3 regions of the Mesorhizobium sp. M2E.F.Ca.ET.209.01.1.1 genome follow, and region 1 is predicted to be linked to each of the others. Evidence: riboswitches for the same ligand, from Rfam matches in the RefSeq annotation. Region 1 holds a riboswitch; each other region holds the start of a gene.
The links. A riboswitch is a leader RNA that binds a small molecule or an ion and turns the genes downstream of it on or off. The one in region 1 is predicted to bind thiamine pyrophosphate.
Positions count from the first base shown of each region.

Region 1 (5,450 bases):
GAGCACCTTCATGGCGTATCCGTGCGCTCCAAGGTGCCGTCCACGGGCATGTAAAGATCGCCGCCATCCCGGTACTTGGCCGCCATAGCCGCGAGCCCTTCCTTCTGCGCTTCCGCCCTTATGTCGTGCGAGATCCGCATCGAGCAGAATTTGGGGCCGCACATGGAGCAGAAATGCGCCACCTTGTGCGCCTCTTTCGGCAGGGTTTCGTCGTGGAAGGCGCGCGCCGTCTGGGGATCGAGCGACAGGTTGAACTGGTCCTCCCACCGGAACTCGAAGCGCGCCCTGGACAGCGCATCGTCCCTGACCTTAGCGGCTGGATGGCCCTTGGCGAGGTCTGCAGCATGTGCGGCGATCTTGTAGGTGATGACGCCGGTCTTGACGTCGTCGCGGTCGGGCAGGCCGAGATGCTCCTTCGGCGTGACATAGCAAAGCATCGCCGTTCCGAACCAGCCGATCATCGCCGCGCCGATGCCTGACGTGATGTGGTCATAGCCTGGCGCGATGTCGGTGGTGAGCGGCCCAAGCGTGTAGAAGGGCGCTTCGCCACAGACCGCGAGCTGCTTGTCCATGTTCTGCTTGATCTTGTGCATGGGAACATGGCCGGGGCCCTCGATCATCACCTGGCAGTCCTTGGCCCAGGCGATCTTGGTGAGCTCTCCAAGCGTTTCCAATTCGGCGAACTGGGCGGCGTCGTTGGCATCGGCGATGGAGCCGGGGCGAAGGCCGTCGCCGAGCGAAAACGCCACGTCATAGGCCCTGGCGATGTCGCAGATCTCCTCGAAATGCTCGTAGAGGAAACTCTCTTTATGGTGATGCAGACACCACTTGGCCATGATCGAGCCGCCGCGCGACACGATGCCGGTGACACGGTCGACGGTCAGCGGAATGTAGGGCAGGCGCACGCCGGCATGGATCGTGAAATAATCCACGCCCTGTTCGGCCTGCTCGACCAGTGTATCGCGGAAAACCTCCCAGGTCAGCGCCTCGGCGATCCCGCCGACCTTCTCCAGCGCCTGGTAGATCGGCACCGTGCCGATCGGCACCGGCGAATTGCGCACGATCCATTCGCGGATGTTGTGGATGTTGCGCCCGGTCGAGAGGTCCATCACCGTATCGGCTCCCCAGCGGATGGCCCACACCATCTTCTCGACCTCCTCGGCCATCGACGAGGTGACGGCGGAGTTGCCGATATTGGCGTTGATCTTCACCAGGAAATTGCGGCCGATGATCATCGGCTCGCTTTCGGGGTGGTTGATGTTGGACGGGATGATGGCGCGGCCGCGCGACACCTCGTCGCGAACGAATTCCGGCGTCACGAAATCCGGGATCGCGGCGCCGAAGCTCTCGCCATCACGTTGAAGTTTCGAACGTAACTGCTCGCGGCCGAGGTTTTCGCGGATGGCGACGAACTCCATTTCGGGCGTGATGATGCCGGCGCGCGCATAGGCAAGCTGGGTGACGGCACGGCCGCCGGTGGCGCGCAATGGCCTGTTACGCACCGGGAACTCCGGCGTCAGCCGATCGGCGGAGACGAAGCCGTTGTCCTCGGGCCTGATCGTGCGGCCCTCGTAGCGTTCGACATCGCAGCGCGCCTCTATCCATGCCTCGCGCAGCCGCGGCAAGCCGCGCTCGATCTCGGTCTTCACCGTCGTGTCGGTATAGGGACCGGACGCGTCGTAGACCGTGACCGGCGGCTCGCCGGCGCTCGGGTGAACCGAGATCTCGCGCATCGGGACACGCAGGCCCGGGTGAAGTTGGCCAGGTTTGTGGACCTTCTTCGAAGCGGGCAATTCGCCGACGGTGACGGTCGGGGTGTGGGCATTCATGAGTGAGCCTCCTTGCTCAAGTGCAACGGAGACCCAGTCCACGCGATGAGGAGGAAGTGACGCTTCGCGCAGGACGCGGGCACTGCCCGAATACCGAAGCCGGATTGCCGACCCGCGAAACCTCGCACCGTCCCTACGCCAGTATGAACTGGATCAGGTTCAACGGGTCACTGCGCGCGATAGCAGTATCTCAGCCCCTTGCCGGGACTCCCCTGGTGAGGCGCATACGTTGGACGATGAGGAGTGGCTGTGTCAACTCTTTACGGCGTACGCGGACTAGACCGATCTTCAAAGTGACGGTCGGTGTAGTCAGCTTCTGTGCATCAGAGATCGCGCCAACAAAGAAATTGCGACAAATGCAAGCGCGATGACGCCGAAGCTGGCCGCGAGCGAGGAGATTTGAGCGATCAGCCCTAGCAATCCTGGCCCCAACAGCAGTCCAGCATATCCGATTGTCGTCACAGTTGACATGGCACGAGCAGCAGACTTGCCGCCCACACGGCCTGCGGCCGCAAAAAGGGTGGGCACGATGTTGGCGAGGCCAAGACCACAAACTGTGAGCGCCACGAAAACAATAATAAGATTGCCGCCCATGAGGACCATTGCGAGCACTGAACATGCGCAAACGACCGCGCAGTAGCGCAGTGTTCGCACCTGGCCGATTGTGTTGGCGATGGCGTCGCCGAACAGGCGCCCGATTGCCATCATCGTCGAGAACGCTGCGAAGCCGTAAGCTCCCGCGCTTTCCGATCCACCCGATTGCGTCACGATATAGATCGCGCTCCAATCGATCATTCCTCCCTCGGCCAGCATTGCAAAAAATGCTAGACCGCCCAGGAGATAAAGATGCTTGTTGAAGGAACTTTGGGATCGAGCGTCCCCAGCCTCGAAAGCGGCGGCAGGGGCGTGGATCCAGCTGAACTGGTTCCATCCAGCCCAGGCGAAGAGCGCAACCGTCGCAACTCCAATTCCGGTAACCCCAAGGCAACGGCTTAAATCGCCGCCACCTGACAGTATCCGCCCCACAACCACAGCGCCGGCCAAGCTTCCAAAACTAAACATGGCATGGAATGAGGACATCACCTGCCGGCGCATAAGACGCTCCAAGGCCGAGGCGTCTGTGTTCATCGACACGTCCAGCGTTCCAAATCCGGCACCGGCAAGGAACACAATCATTGCCATGGAAAGGGCTCCTCCGGCCCAAGGAAGCGCCAACAGCGCGAAGCCGAATGTGAGCGAACCCATTAGGCTGAGTAGACCGCTCGGAACAATCACCACCAAGCGGCCGACGTTTGTCATCATCGCGATCGCGCCCAGAGCGAAGCAAATCAGGACGAGTCCAAGTTGACCCTTGGCGAGGTTCATCTGAACGCTGAGCACTGGTAGGGAGGATGCCCAGGCACCAATGCCGACGCCGCCACCCAGGAAAAAGAGACTGCAAAAGAAGCGGCTGATTCGGATGGCCGAGGGGATGGTCGAGCTTTCCTTCACTTTCGACGACCTCCGCCCGCTATCCTCATCTTCGTCAACCGCCGCTGCCCGTGCGAAGCAAAGCTTTGCCTCTCCAGCGGGAAAGCCAATGAGAACTGGTAACCTTCGCTCTAATGTCACCAGTCATCGGCAAGAGCGGATACTCGAGCAATTTCGCAAGTCACCGATAGCCGACGCATAGCGACGCGGTAAGGATCCTGGCTTGCCGATAGGCGATCCAGTTCCGCACCTGCCGACCATTTGGAACTTAAGACTCGTTCACCTAAATGTGATAACGTAGGAAAGCGTCAGCTGGGCGCAAAATCCCCGAATTGACCGCTTTCTTTAGCAGGGTGACGCACTCCCCGCGTCTTGCTGCAACAACATTCGCCCCCCTGCGAAATTGCTGTTCGAGCGGAAACGGCGGCAAATACCGGGCAAGTCGGGTCGCTCCGGTGTTACGAAAACAACAACCATGATCCCTGCCTCGCGCAGAACCGGACACCAAAGCATGCGATCGACAAGGGAGGTTTTGACCACACAGGGTCGGCCGTCTTGCCATGGCTCGCGCCGTCCAGTGCGTTCTAGATCGCAGTAAAAGAACGTTGCCCGCACCTGTCGAATAAAGGAGTGCGCCCTCATGCCTTGCGTGTGGACGACCGATTTCTCTTGGCCTTCGGAATCGCAGCCATGATCCGCTTCGAGAACGTATGGAAGGTCTACGGCAACTATGCCGCCATATACGACCTTCAGCTTGAAGTCAGGGACGGCGAGTTCATGGTCTTCGTCGGGCCTTCCGGTTGTGGCAAAACCACGACGCTGAAGATGCTTGCCGGGCTTGAGTTGCCTTCCTTCGGTCGGATCTGGTCGGACGACAAGGACATCACGCTCCTGCCATCTGGCCAACGCGACGTCGCGATGGTTTTCCAAAGCTACGCTCTTTATCCTCATATGACTGTCGAGCGGAACCTCGCTTTCGGACCGACGGTTCGGGGCGAGCCCAAGGCAGAGATAGCCGAGCGCGTCAAGCATGTAGCCTCTCTCGTAGGACTGGAATCCCTGCTTCGGCGACGTCCGGATGAACTATCCGGTGGCCAACGTCAGCGAGTGGCGCTTGGGCGTGCGATGATCCGCCAGCCACGAATCTTCCTGCTCGATGAACCGCTCTCGAACCTGGACGCCGGTTTGCGCACGCGGATGAGGACCGAGATTGCTGAGCTTCAGCGCCGCGTAGGGGTGACCACGGTCTATGTGACCCATGACCAAGTCGAAGCGATGACGATGGGTCACCGCATCGCAGTGTTCAACCAGGGACGCATTCTGCAAGTTGATACGCCAGCCAACCTCTACAGAGCACCCGCCAACAAATTTGTCGGAACGTTCATCGGGTCACCCAAGATGAATATCCTTCCCGCCGCGCTTTCGGCGACCGGCGGTTCGGTGGACGTCAAATGCCTTGGAACAGAGTTTTCCGTGTCTGGGCAATATCTCGCCGGCAAGGATCTTCCCTCGTCCGTCGAGCTTGGAATTCGCCCAGACGACATACACTGGACGAAGGACGCCCCGTCGAGATGCACTCAGAAGATGCAGGGCATCGTCGGCGGAGTTGAAACGACCGGCTCGGAGACCTTCGTCCTCGTGAACGTCCGAGGAACCGAAGTAAATTCCAAGTTCCCGAGCTTCGCACCTATCCGGATCGGTCAGACGGTCGACCTCGTATTCGATCCGGTGGACTTGCATTTCTTCGATGCAGTAACCGGAAACACGCTGCGAAAAGACCCCCCGGGACAATCGGAAAGATCCGAATTTCGTCCCGCTCAGCCAATCAACTGAAGAATGGAAGGAACCTTTGCCATGAAGACCAAAATGCTTTCTGGGTTTCGATCTGCGCTGCTTAGCGCGACGGTCATGCTCGGCGCAACGATTGCTGCCGGCAGTTCGGCAATGGCCGGTGACACTTTGAAGGTCGCCTACAGCCAGGATTACTTCATGAGTTCCCCGAAATTGGCCAAGAAATGGTTCGGTGAGATGAAAACCCAGTTCGAGGCCGCCAACCCCGGTGCCACCCTGGAACCAATCCCGATTCCTGGCAGCTTCGATGATTTCAACACCAAGCTCAGCCTTCTTATGAATTCACCGGCTACCGCTCCC
Region 1 is NZ_SADP02000006.1:110,023-115,472, forward strand. Features, by position in the region: gene thiO (glycine oxidase ThiO) at 1-12, opposite strand, end outside; gene thiC (phosphomethylpyrimidine synthase ThiC) at 9-1,829, opposite strand; TPP riboswitch at 1,942-2,053, opposite strand; gene EN852_RS13840 (MFS transporter) at 2,139-3,320, opposite strand; gene EN852_RS13845 (ABC transporter ATP-binding protein) at 3,990-5,132, shown strand; gene EN852_RS13850 (extracellular solute-binding protein) at 5,154-5,450, shown strand, end outside.

Region 2 (5,450 bases), on a different contig from region 1:
CTCCTCCCGCAGCATCTCCAGCTCCAGCCATTCTTCCTCGAGCGCGGCGAGCGTCGTGCGCTCCTTGTCGAGCGCGGCGATGGTCTTCTGGAACGAGGCGGGATCGCGCTCATAGAAGGCGGGGTCGGCGATGTTGTTCTCCAGCCGGGCGATCGAGGCTGTCACCGCTTCGATCTTCTTCGGCAGGGAATCCAGCGCGAACTTCTGCTTGAAAGAGAGCTTTTTCGCCGGGCCCTTGGGCGCGGCCTGTTCGGCTTTCGGCGAAGCTTCGGCGGTCTCGGCTTTCGACCTTGTCTTGCGGTCTTCCAGGTTCGAGCCGCCACGCTGCGCCAGCATGTCGGAATAGCCGCCGGCATATTCGACCCAGCGGCCGTTGCCATCCGGCGCGATCACGCTGGTGACGGTGCGGTCGAGGAAGTCGCGGTCGTGGCTGACCAGGATCACCGTTCCGGCAAAGCCCGCGACCAGTTCCTGCAGCAGCTCCAGCGTCTCCATGTCGAGATCGTTGGTCGGCTCGTCGAGCACCAGAAGGTTCGCCGGCCGCGCCAGCACGCGGGCCAGCAGCAGGCGCGCGCGCTCGCCGCCGGAAAGCTCGCGCACCGGCGTGCGCGCCTGCTCCGGCTTGAACAGGAAATCCTTCATGTAGGAGACGACGTGGCGCTGCTCGCCATTGACCAGCAGGTTCTCGCCGCGCCCGTCGGTGAGGTAATGGGCCAGCGTCTCTAGGGGGTCGACCGCTTCGCGCTTCTGGTCGAGCGTCGCGATCTCCAGGTTGACGCCGAGACGCACGGTTCCGGCATCCGGCGCCAGCTCCCCGGTCAGCATCTTCAGCAATGTCGTCTTGCCGGCGCCGTTCGGGCCGACCAGGCCGACGCGGTCGCCGCGCTGGATGCGGGTCGAGAAACCCTTGACCACGGTCAAGTCGCCGAAACTCTTGTCGATGCCTTTGGCCTCGATCACCAGCTTGCCGGATTCGGCGGCGTCGCTCGCCACCATGGTGGCGGTGCCTTCGGCGCCGCGGTGGCTGCGGAAACGCTGGCGCATCGTCTGCAATTCGCCGAGGCGGCGCATGTTGCGCTTGCGCCTGGCGGTCACGCCGTAGCGCAGCCAATGCTCCTCGCGCACGATCTGGCGGCCGAGCTTGTGCTGCTCGCGCTCTTCCTCCTCCAGCACCTGGTCGCGCCATTCCTCGAAATGGGCAAAGCCCTTGTCCAGCCGCCGTGTCTGGCCGCGATCGAGCCAGACGGTGGCGCGGGTGACGCGCTCGAGAAAGCGCCGGTCGTGGGAAATCAGGATCACGGCGGAAGAGGTGCGGGCAAGCTCTTCTTCCAGCCATTCGATCACGGAAAGGTCGAGATGGTTGGTCGGCTCGTCGAGCAGAAGGATATCGGGCTCCGGCGCCATGACGCGGGCAAGCGCGGCGCGCCGCGCCTCCCCGCCGGAAAGGTCGTTCGGCCGCTCCTCGCCGGTGAGGCCGAGATGCTCCATCAGACAGGTGGCACGATGCGGATCGTCGGCCGGGCCGAGGCCGGCCTCGACATAAGCGCGCACGGTGGCGAAGCCGTCCATATCCGGCATCTGCGGCAGATAGCGCACGGTCGCCGAGGGTTGGCGGAACACTTCGCCGTCCTGCGGCTCGATCATGCCGGCGGCGATCTTGAGCAGGGTCGACTTGCCCGAGCCGTTGCGTCCGACCAATGCGATCTTCTCGCCGGCGGACGCGCTGAGCGCCGCGCCGTCGAGCAGCGGGGTGCCGCCGAAGGTCAGTTTAATGCCGTCGAGGTTGAGAAGTGGCGGCGCCATGTCTGGAATGTCAGCTTTCGGGAAGAGGATAGGGGTGGGCCAGAAGCAGCGCCCGGCCGCGCTCCAGCGCGATGCCGAGCCGCCCTTTGACCTCGTTTGATATAGTGAGCGAGGAGCCGAACGCCACCTCGACGCTGTCGAGCGGCCATTTGGCGCCAGTGACCGTCAGACCCGACAGATCGGAGAAGCCGAGCACCGAAAACAAGGTGCCGTCCGCATAGTCGAAGGCGGCGCTGCCCGGCAAAACGGGAACGCCTTCCTGCGCGCCGCTCGTCAGCAGCACGGTCGTGCCTGCCTCGGCCAGCCGCACGGCGAGGGCCAGATGCAGGATGGCGTGGTCGGCGCGCTTGCCGCCGAAGGCGCCGGCCAGCACAAGGCTGGTGGCGCCGAGTGCGAGCGCTTCCGCGATGGCGAGCTCGCCATCGGTCATGTCCTTCTCGGCCGGAAATACTTTACGCGGCACGGCGGCCAGGTCTTTCGGCAGGTTCGCCGGCACCGAATCGAAATCGCCGACCCAGAGTTCCGGCAGCAGGCCGAGCAAGCGGGCATGACCGATGCCGGCATCGGCGGCAATGACGCGCGAGCCTTCGATCTGGCGTTCAAGGCGGGGCGTGCGGATAAGCTCGCCGCCAAGCAGGATGGTGAATGTGCCCATGGCCGTCGCCTTACCAGCCCTCCAAGCGAAACGGAAGCCGCACGGCCCGAGCTTCGGTTGCCCCGAACATTAGCTGCCCGGCAAACTTCCGCTTGCGCGCCGCTTCGGCCGGGCCTATCTGTCGAGGCGCTCTAACGGGGTGCCGGACGCGATCCGGCTGAGAGGCGATCAAGCCAACCCGCTGAACCTGATCCGGTTTGTACCGGCGGAGGGATTAGACGTTTCGGACCATCCGGCGCCTCAATTCCTTGTCACTCGAACGAAGGAGGCGCTGATGCGCGCGATGTTGTCCAAGCTTGTTCTCGCAGCCGGTCTTGTCTCGCTTCTGGCCGGCGTTGCGCCCGCCGAGGCGAAGGACAAGCTCACCGTCTACACCTATGAAAGCTTCACCGCCGATTGGGGGACTGGGCCGGCGGTGAAGAAAGAATTCGAAGCCGAATGCGGTTGCGATCTCGAATTCGTCTCGGTGGCCGACGGCGTCGCCCTGCTCAACCGCGTCAAGCTCGAAGGCGCCGGCACCAAGGCCGATATCGTGCTCGGCCTCGACACCAATCTGACCGCGGACGCCAAGGCGAGCGGCCTGTTCGCGCCGCATGGCGAAGTCTCCGGCATCAACGTGCCAGGCGGCTGGACCGACGACACGTTCGTGCCCTTCGACTATGGCTATTTCGCCGTCGTCTATGACACGCAGAAGCTTAAAGTCCCGCCGAAGAGCCTGAAAGACCTGGTGGAAGGCAGCGGCACCGACAAGATCGTCATCCAGGATCCGCGCACCTCGACGCCCGGCCTCGGCCTGCTCTTGTGGGTGAAGTCGGTCTATGGCGATAAGGCGCCGGAGGCCTGGGCCAAGCTCAAGGCGAAAGTGCTGACGGTGACGCCGGGCTGGAGCGAGGCCTATGGCCTGTTCACCAAGGGCGAGGCGCCGATGGTGCTCTCCTACACCACCTCGCCGGCCTACCACATGGTGGCCGAGAACACCGAACGCTACCAGGCGGCCTCTTTCGAGGAAGGCGAATACCTGCAGATCGAGGTTGCCGGCGTTACCGCCACCGGCGCGAAGAACCCGCTGGCGCAGAAATTCATCGCCTTCATGACCGGACCGAAATTCCAGGACGTCATTCCGGAGACCAACTGGATGTTCCCGGCCGGCAAGACCGACAAGCCGCTCAACCCGGCCTTCGACAAACTGGTGAAGCCGACCAAGACCTTGCTGTTCAGCCCGGAGGAAGTCGCGGCCAACCGCAAGGCGTGGGTAGACGAGTGGCTGGCGGTGATGAGCAAGTAGGCTTCAGGATGGCGCTTGAACACCCCCCTCTGGCCTGCCGGCCATCTCCCCCGCAAGGGGGGAGATCAAGCGCTCGACCACTTTCGCCAATCGCCAACGTTGCAAGACTGGCACGGCGATCGAAGCTGCCAATCTCCCCCCTTGCGGGGGAGGGGGGTGGGCGGGAACTCGACGCGGATAATGCTTCCGCCCTACCCAAGCCATTCAAGGTGTTTGGCTAGGCGGAATGGCAGCACCCCATCCTAGCGATCCTCGCATTACCGCTGGTGCCATCGCGCTCGCAGCCGTCGCGCTGCTCATCGGCGGCGCCTTCGCCGGCCTCGCCTTCGAAGGGGCGCACGACCTCTCCGGCGCTGCCGCGGCCTTCGACGGCTACCTCTTCCGCGTCGCCCGCTTCACGCTCTGGCAGGCGCTGCTGTCGACGCTCTTGTCAGTCGCGCCAGCGCTTCTGGTGGCACGCGCGCTTTCTAGGCACCCAAGCTTTCCCGGTCGCCGCCTGATCCTGCAGCTGTTCACCGTGCCGCTGGCATTGCCGGCCATCGTCGCGGCGCTCGGCATATTGGCGCTCTACGGCCGGGCCGGCTACTTTGCCGGCGTCGTCGCCAGGCTTGGCAGCGGAGAGTGGCCCGGCATCTACGGCCTCTCCGGCATCCTCGTCGCGCATGTCTTCTTCAACCTGCCTCTGGCGACGCGCCTGTTCCTCGAGGCACTGGGCACGATTCCCGCCGACCAGTGGCGGCTGGCGAGCCAGCTCGGCATGGGCGCCCGGCCAGCCTTCCGGCTGATCGAATGGCCGGTGCTGCGTGCGGCCTTGCCGGGCGTCGCCGGACTGGTGTTCATGCTCTGCATCACCTCCTTCACCATCGTGCTGACGCTGGGCGGCGGTCCGGCCGCCACGACGCTCGAGGTCGCCATCTATCAGGCGCTGCGTTTCGACTTCGATCCCGCGCGCGCTGTCGTGCTGACGCTGCTGCAGATCGCGCTCACCTTCGTAGTGGTCGCAGCACTCACGCGGCTCGGCGCCAACACGGTCGGCGATGCCAATCTGCCGGTGGCGCCGCGCCGCTATCTTTCAGCGGGCCGGGTGGAGAGCGTTATGAATGCCGGCCTCATCGCGCTTGCCCTGCTGTTCGTCGCCGGGCCGATGGTGGCGACGGTGTTTTCAGGCCTGAAGGTCGATCTCAGCCGATTGGCGGGCGAGGAAGCGGTGCGCCGCGCGACGCTCACCAGCGCCGGCCTCGCCTTGCTTGCGGCACTGCTCAGCGTGTCGCTGTCGCTGGCATTGATCGCGGCGCGGCGGGCATTGGCTTTGCGTCGGCGTCCCGGCGGCGCCATGTCGCTGCTCGAACATGCCGCCGACACCGGCGCCGGCTTCGTGCTCGTCGTGCCGCCGATCGTGCTTGGCGCCGGCTGGTTCCTGGCGCTGCGCAAAATCACCGATGTCTTTGCCGTCGCGCCGGTCATGGTCGTCGCCGTCAACGCGGTGATGGCAATGCCCTTCGCCGTCCGGGCCATTCGCCCGGCCTATGACGCGGCAAGCGAACGCCATGAACGGCTTTGCCTGGCGCTCGGCATATCCGGCTGGACCCGGCTCAGCCTGATCGACTGGCCGTCGCTCAGGCGGCCGCTCGCCACCGGCTTCGCCTTCGCCATGGCGCTGTCGCTCGGCGATCTCGGCGTGATAGCGCTCTTCGGCAGCGATTCCGT
Region 2 is NZ_SADP02000008.1:2,884-8,333, reverse strand. Features, by position in the region: gene EN852_RS16260 (ABC-F family ATP-binding cassette domain-containing protein) at 1-1,803, opposite strand, end outside; gene EN852_RS16255 (thiamine diphosphokinase) at 1,814-2,458, opposite strand; TPP riboswitch at 2,584-2,689, shown strand; gene thiB (thiamine ABC transporter substrate binding subunit) at 2,733-3,743, shown strand; gene thiP (thiamine/thiamine pyrophosphate ABC transporter permease) at 3,970-5,450, shown strand, end outside.
Region 2: linked by a shared signal. The riboswitch ahead of thiB (thiamine ABC transporter substrate binding subunit) and the one ahead of thiC (phosphomethylpyrimidine synthase ThiC) in region 1 are both predicted to bind thiamine pyrophosphate.

Region 3 (5,450 bases), on a different contig from region 1:
GTCGGGCCGAAAGTTGTTCTTGGCGCTGAGCATGTAGATGCCTAGCCCTTTCGCGGCGCCCGCATATTCGGCGAAGATCGCGCCGACCACCGCATAGGTGATGGAGATGCGCAGTCCGGCGAAGAAATAGGGCAGCGCCGACGGCAGCCGGGCGAGCCAAAAGATGCGCCAGCGCCCTGCTCCCATGGCGGCAAGCATCTGGCTGATTTCGGCACTCGTGGCGGCGTAGCCTTCGACCAGCGCCACCATCATCGGGAAGAAGGTGACAAGCGCGACCAGCAGGATCTTCGGCAAGAGGCCGAAACCGAACCACAAGACCACCAGCGGCGCGATCGCCACCAGCGGCAAGGTCTGGCTGGCGATCAGCAGCGGAAACAGCGCGCGGCGCAGGGGGGCCAGGAAGTCGACCAGCGCCGAAAGCGCGAAGGCGGCGAACAGCGAGCAGGCGAAGCCGGCAAGCGTGGCGCGGATGGTGGGGAGTGTGTTTTCGGCGAGTGTCGCTCGGTTTTCCCAGGCTTGCGCCAGCACGTGCGAGGGTGCGGGAAGCACGGTGGGCGCGATGCCACCGAGGCGGGCGTAGAGCTCCCAGGCAAGGAGGAGCAAGGCGAATGCGAGGGCAGCGGGAGCGAGCTTGGCGAAGGCGGCGATAACAGCTGATCTCCCCCCTTGCGGGGGAGATGGCCGGCAGGCCAGAGGGGGGTGTGACGGAACGCCAGCTTGTGAGGGCTCCGAAGGAACGGACGAAGGCTGCGCTTGCAACCCTTGGAGACGCTGGCGGGACAGCACCCGCCTCTGCCCTGCCGGGTTGGCCGGCCCTTCGCTGTCGCTCCGGGCGTTCGTCGTTCGCGAAGCCAAGCAATTGGCTTCGCGTCCGCTTTGCGGACCACTCCTTACCCCCCGCAAGGGGGGAGATTGGATGTCGCCTCGGCTTTCGCCAATCGCCGAAGGCCCCCATCCCTCTTCCGGGATAGGATCAGATGCGGGGTTCTCTCCCCCGCGCAGCGGATTAAACGAAACAGCCACGACATCCACCTCGACAACTCGAGCGCGGGCTCAGACCGCGGTCGGGCTGTTCGCCGAAATCGTGATGTCGAGGGTCACGTGGCCCGCGCCTGGGCCGAAGCGGCAGAAGGCTTCGTTGAGCGTGGCGAACACCGCATCGGCATCGCCGCGCAACCTGGTGCAGAAGTTCTTGGAACGGTCGAACACGCCGGACTGTTTCAGGAAATCGATGCAGCCATAGATCTCGTCCATATGGTCGCCGGTGCCCATCACATAGAGCGAGAATTGCGCCGCCACCGCCTGGTCGGTCGAGGGCGTCGACCGCACGGCGCCGAGCGCCGCGCCTTTGCGTTCGTCGAGCGGGATCGCCGGGCCGCCGATCTCGTCGGAGCGGCAGATCGGATCGTCCGGCTCACCGGGACAGCCGCGCGAAACCGCCGCCGACAGCACGCAGTGCTTGCCGCTTTTCGCCGCCGCCACGAACAGGTCGCGCATGGCCGGGAACAGCACTTCGGGCGGCCCGACCAGCAGCGTCGAGATGTCGTCGGTCTCGATCCTGAGCCTGTCGCGGTAAGGATCGAGCGCGCCCAACGCGCCGAGGATGACGCCGACGAAATCGTCGGCCATGGGATAAAGGGAAATCTGTGCGCCGCAAAACATGGCCCGCCTCGCTCCGCTGGTATTATCCAGATCAGCTGTAGGGTCCGGAGGCTTGCCGCCACCATCTCAGCCCCGACCGTACGGAGCACCCCTGTGGATGGCCGCGTTAAAGCACTGTTCGAGCGAAACGGAAAGCGTTTTTTGCCAGGTAATTGGGCCAGGAAGTCTCATCTCCCCTAGGGGAGATGCCGGTGGTTATAAGATTTTCACGAATTTCTTACAACAGACTTGCAATCGATCCAGCGAAGCGCAATTATAAGAAAACTGCAGAAATCTTATAACGCTGGTAGGAGCCATGAAGACCATCGACCTCGCCTACCGCACCCTCTACGCCGAGTTGGTGCAGCGCAGCCTCGATGCTTCCTTCGAGACGGATTTCTCGACGGCGGGCAATTTCGTGCGCGTGCCGGTGAAGGGCCGCGACTACTGGTATTTCGAGGAAACCCGCCCCGAGAAAACGAGGCGTTATGTCGGTCCGGCCGAGGATCCCGAGATCGCCAGGCGGGTTGCGGCCTTCCGGGAGATCAAGGATGATCTCAGGAGCCGCCGCAAGCTGGTCTCCACGCTTGTCCGCGATGCCGGCCTGACAGCACCCGAGACCTTCACCGGCGATGTCGTCGAGGCGCTGGAAAAGGCAGGGCTCTTCCGGCTGCGCGCGGTGCTGGTGGGCACCGTCGCCTTCCAGACCTATGCCGGGCATCTCGGCGTGCGGTTGCCGGGCGCCGCGCTGCAGACAGGCGATGCCGATTTCGCGCAGTTCCATTCCGTTTCGGCCGACGTGGAACACAGCATGCCGCCGGTCATCGACGTGCTGAGGGCCGTCGACCCGACGTTTCGCGAAATCCCGCACCGGACCGATGCCGGCCGCACGACGCAGTACGAGAACGCCTCGCGCTACAGGATCGAGTTTCTCACCCCCAACCGCGGCAGCGACAACCACGCCGACCGCGCCAGCCTGATGCCGTCGCTCGGCGGCGCTTCGGCGCAGCCGCTGCGCTTCCTCGATTTCCTGATCCGCGATCCGGTAAGGACGGTGCTGCTGCATCGCTCCGGCGTGCCGGTGCTTGTCCCCTCGCCCGAACGCTTCGCCGTCCACAAGCTGACCGTGGCGACCCGCCGCGAGCGAGGCGCGGCGGCGAAGCGGGAGAAGGACCTCCATCAGGCGGGCCTGCTGGTCGAGGCGCTGGATACGACGCGCCGACAGGATGACCTTGCACTGGCTTTCGCGGAAGCGTGGAAGCGCGGCGACGCCTGGCGGGGCGCATTGCGGAAGGGCTTGGGCCTGCTGAAGCCGGACAGGCAGGAAATGGTCCAGTCAGTCTTGGGGCGGGCACTTGGCGAAATCGGCGTGCCGCTCGAGGGCTTTTCGAAGCGGATCGCCTAATCTTCATCCCAGCACGAGGGCACATCGTTCAAATCGTACGACGTTCGCTTGACCAAGATTCGTACATAAAGTACGATACTTCCCTTCCTTTGAGGGGATTTGCTTGAACACCGCCAACCATGCCGCTTTCGCCGACCTCTCCCGCCCTTTGCTGTCGCCGCTGCCGCTCGCCGAGCGCGAACGCCTCGCCGGCGCCTGGCGCATGGCGAGCCAGGACATAGCCGACGACATCCGCTTCATCCGGCAATATCTGAAAGTGATCGCCGAGAGGGACGAGCGGCTTTCGACCGGCACGCTGGTGCACGGCCGCGCCTATGTCGAAGCCTGCGCCGCCTGGCTGCCGGAAACGGTGGCGCGATATCTGCGAAACCTCAGGCTGATCAGCGAGTGCGAAAGCGCGATGATCGCGGCCGGGGTAAGGTTCGCCAGGTCGAGCGATGCGTGGTGAGGCGTTCCCCGTGCGGGAGACCGAAGAAGCCCACGCCGTGGACCCCTCAACCAGCCGGCTGCAACCCTCGGCTCAGCGCCCCGGCAAATGCATCGTTTCACACAATCGCCAATTGGTGGACGCGGGTGAGTGGCCGGGCGTTAATTCCTGCCGGGTGAAGGAGGGAAACGCATAGCAGGGAGGAACACGTTTGATGCAACCGCAAATCGACATCGGCGCACTGCCCGAGGATCAGCCCTACGAAGTCACCTCATTTGCCAGAAAGCACGGATTGACGGTTCCGGTCGCGGATGCGGTGCTTTTTGCCAAGGGCCCGTCGCCGTCGCGGGCCGCCTGCGATACCGCGGCGCTTGCGCTTCTCTGCGCAGTCGCGCAATACGCCAGGAAGCAGGGAGGGCGCTAAAGCGTTTCACCGTTTCACGGAAAACGGCGAACCGCTCTATGTCTTTGTTTTGGAGCAATTCCGGACGGAAGGCTACGGCGAAGGCGCCGAGCCTAACCGCACACACTTTTCTTGGAATTGCTCTAGCGGTTCGGCGGCACGCCTTCCCTCTTCTTCCTCTTCCTACCAGTTGAACTGCAGCCCCGCATTGCCGCCGACCTGGCTGCCGGCGAAGGCGATGCCGAGCGTGGCGGTCAGGCGGCCGCCATGGGCGAAGCCTTCGCTCAGCACGGCGGCGCCGGCTACCGGCGGGGCCAGCGCAGCCACGTCCGGTCGTTGTCGGAGATCCTTGTCGGGATAGCCGGCGGCGGCGCGGCCGCCGGAGATTCAGGCCTTGGCTTTCGGCTTGGCCGCCTTTGCCTTGGCGGGGGCCTTGGCGGGCTTTTCCGCCTTGGCGGCAGCGGCCTTCTTCGGAGCTTTCTTCGGCTTGCCTGCCGCGTCGATCTCGGCGGCCGCCTGTTCCCAATGCTCCATATGAGCGCCTTCGGGCCGACCGGCCTGCTCCCAGATCTCGTGCGCGCGCTGGCGAATACGTTCGTGCCTGTCGTCCGTCACTGTCGCCTCCTAAGGTTGGGACGGGTTCCCCAGGGCGAACACTAGCGGAATTTTCACGCGGCGTCTTCGCTCTCACGCATATGCGACCGACTTAGACGGCAAATTCGCTCAATGCCCGTCGACGACGACCGCGATGCCCAGATGCGCTGCCTTCTTTGCGATCAGTCCGGCTAAATCCGCGTCAGAACGGTCGGTCCCCGTGCGCTGCCGCAGCAGGGAAATTGCCTCTTGCATGGTCAGCAGGCCGGTCCTGTGCTCGGCCAGCAGCTTGTCGACCGTGGCGGCGATACTCGGTGATTCGACATGTGGATGATGCATGGCAACGACTCCTTCCGCGCTTCGTTGCCTCCCAAACCACTGCATTCTAGGCGTTTTGCCCCGATGCGAGAAGAGCCCGGTCCTCCCCGATGCTTCGGCGGGAGGATCGGGCTCCTCGGTTCCAGATGTTACTGGATCACCTGGACCACGCGACGCGTGCCAGGATCGATCAGCACCGTGTGGTCGTTGACGACCGCATAACGATACTGCACGTCCGGAACCGTCTGCAGCTCGACGGTGTCAGGCACGGTCGAGCCGACGCCGAGCTCGAGGCCAAGCACGTTGACCGAGGCGATCGGGTGCTTGTGGACATATTCCTTGACCACGGTCTGCTGCTCGGGGGTGACGATCACCTCGTCCGCGGCCGCGACGCCGATGCCGGCCATCAGAGCCAGGCCGGCGACAGCTGCAATGAGGGTGTGTTTCATCGTTTCTCTCCTGTTGGATTCAAAGCGATCCTGCGGATCGCGTGTTGGCGAGCTCCGCCCTGCCTCCGCGGGTGGCGGAAACATCGGCAGGTCGAATAGTTGAGCTCCCGGGGCAAACGTCCCCGGCGAGGTGTTGTTCCGTCAGCGACGACTAATTGATGTGGCGGAACCTTCGCATGGGCTCCGCATTGGAAGGCATTGAAACTCCGCAAG
Region 3 is NZ_SADP02000004.1:368,013-373,462, forward strand. Features, by position in the region: gene EN852_RS10890 (ABC transporter permease) at 1-648, opposite strand, end outside; gene EN852_RS10900 (YkoF family thiamine/hydroxymethylpyrimidine-binding protein) at 1,054-1,662, opposite strand; TPP riboswitch at 1,653-1,765, opposite strand; gene EN852_RS10905 (GSU2403 family nucleotidyltransferase fold protein) at 1,958-3,046, shown strand; gene EN852_RS10910 (hypothetical protein) at 3,150-3,494, shown strand; gene EN852_RS10915 (hypothetical protein) at 3,688-3,897, shown strand; gene EN852_RS40810 (hypothetical protein) at 4,060-4,203, opposite strand; gene EN852_RS10920 (DUF2934 domain-containing protein) at 4,264-4,491, opposite strand; gene EN852_RS10925 (hypothetical protein) at 4,600-4,809, opposite strand; gene EN852_RS10930 (DUF1236 domain-containing protein) at 4,938-5,237, opposite strand.
Region 3: linked by a shared signal. The riboswitch ahead of EN852_RS10900 (YkoF family thiamine/hydroxymethylpyrimidine-binding protein) and the one ahead of thiC (phosphomethylpyrimidine synthase ThiC) in region 1 are both predicted to bind thiamine pyrophosphate.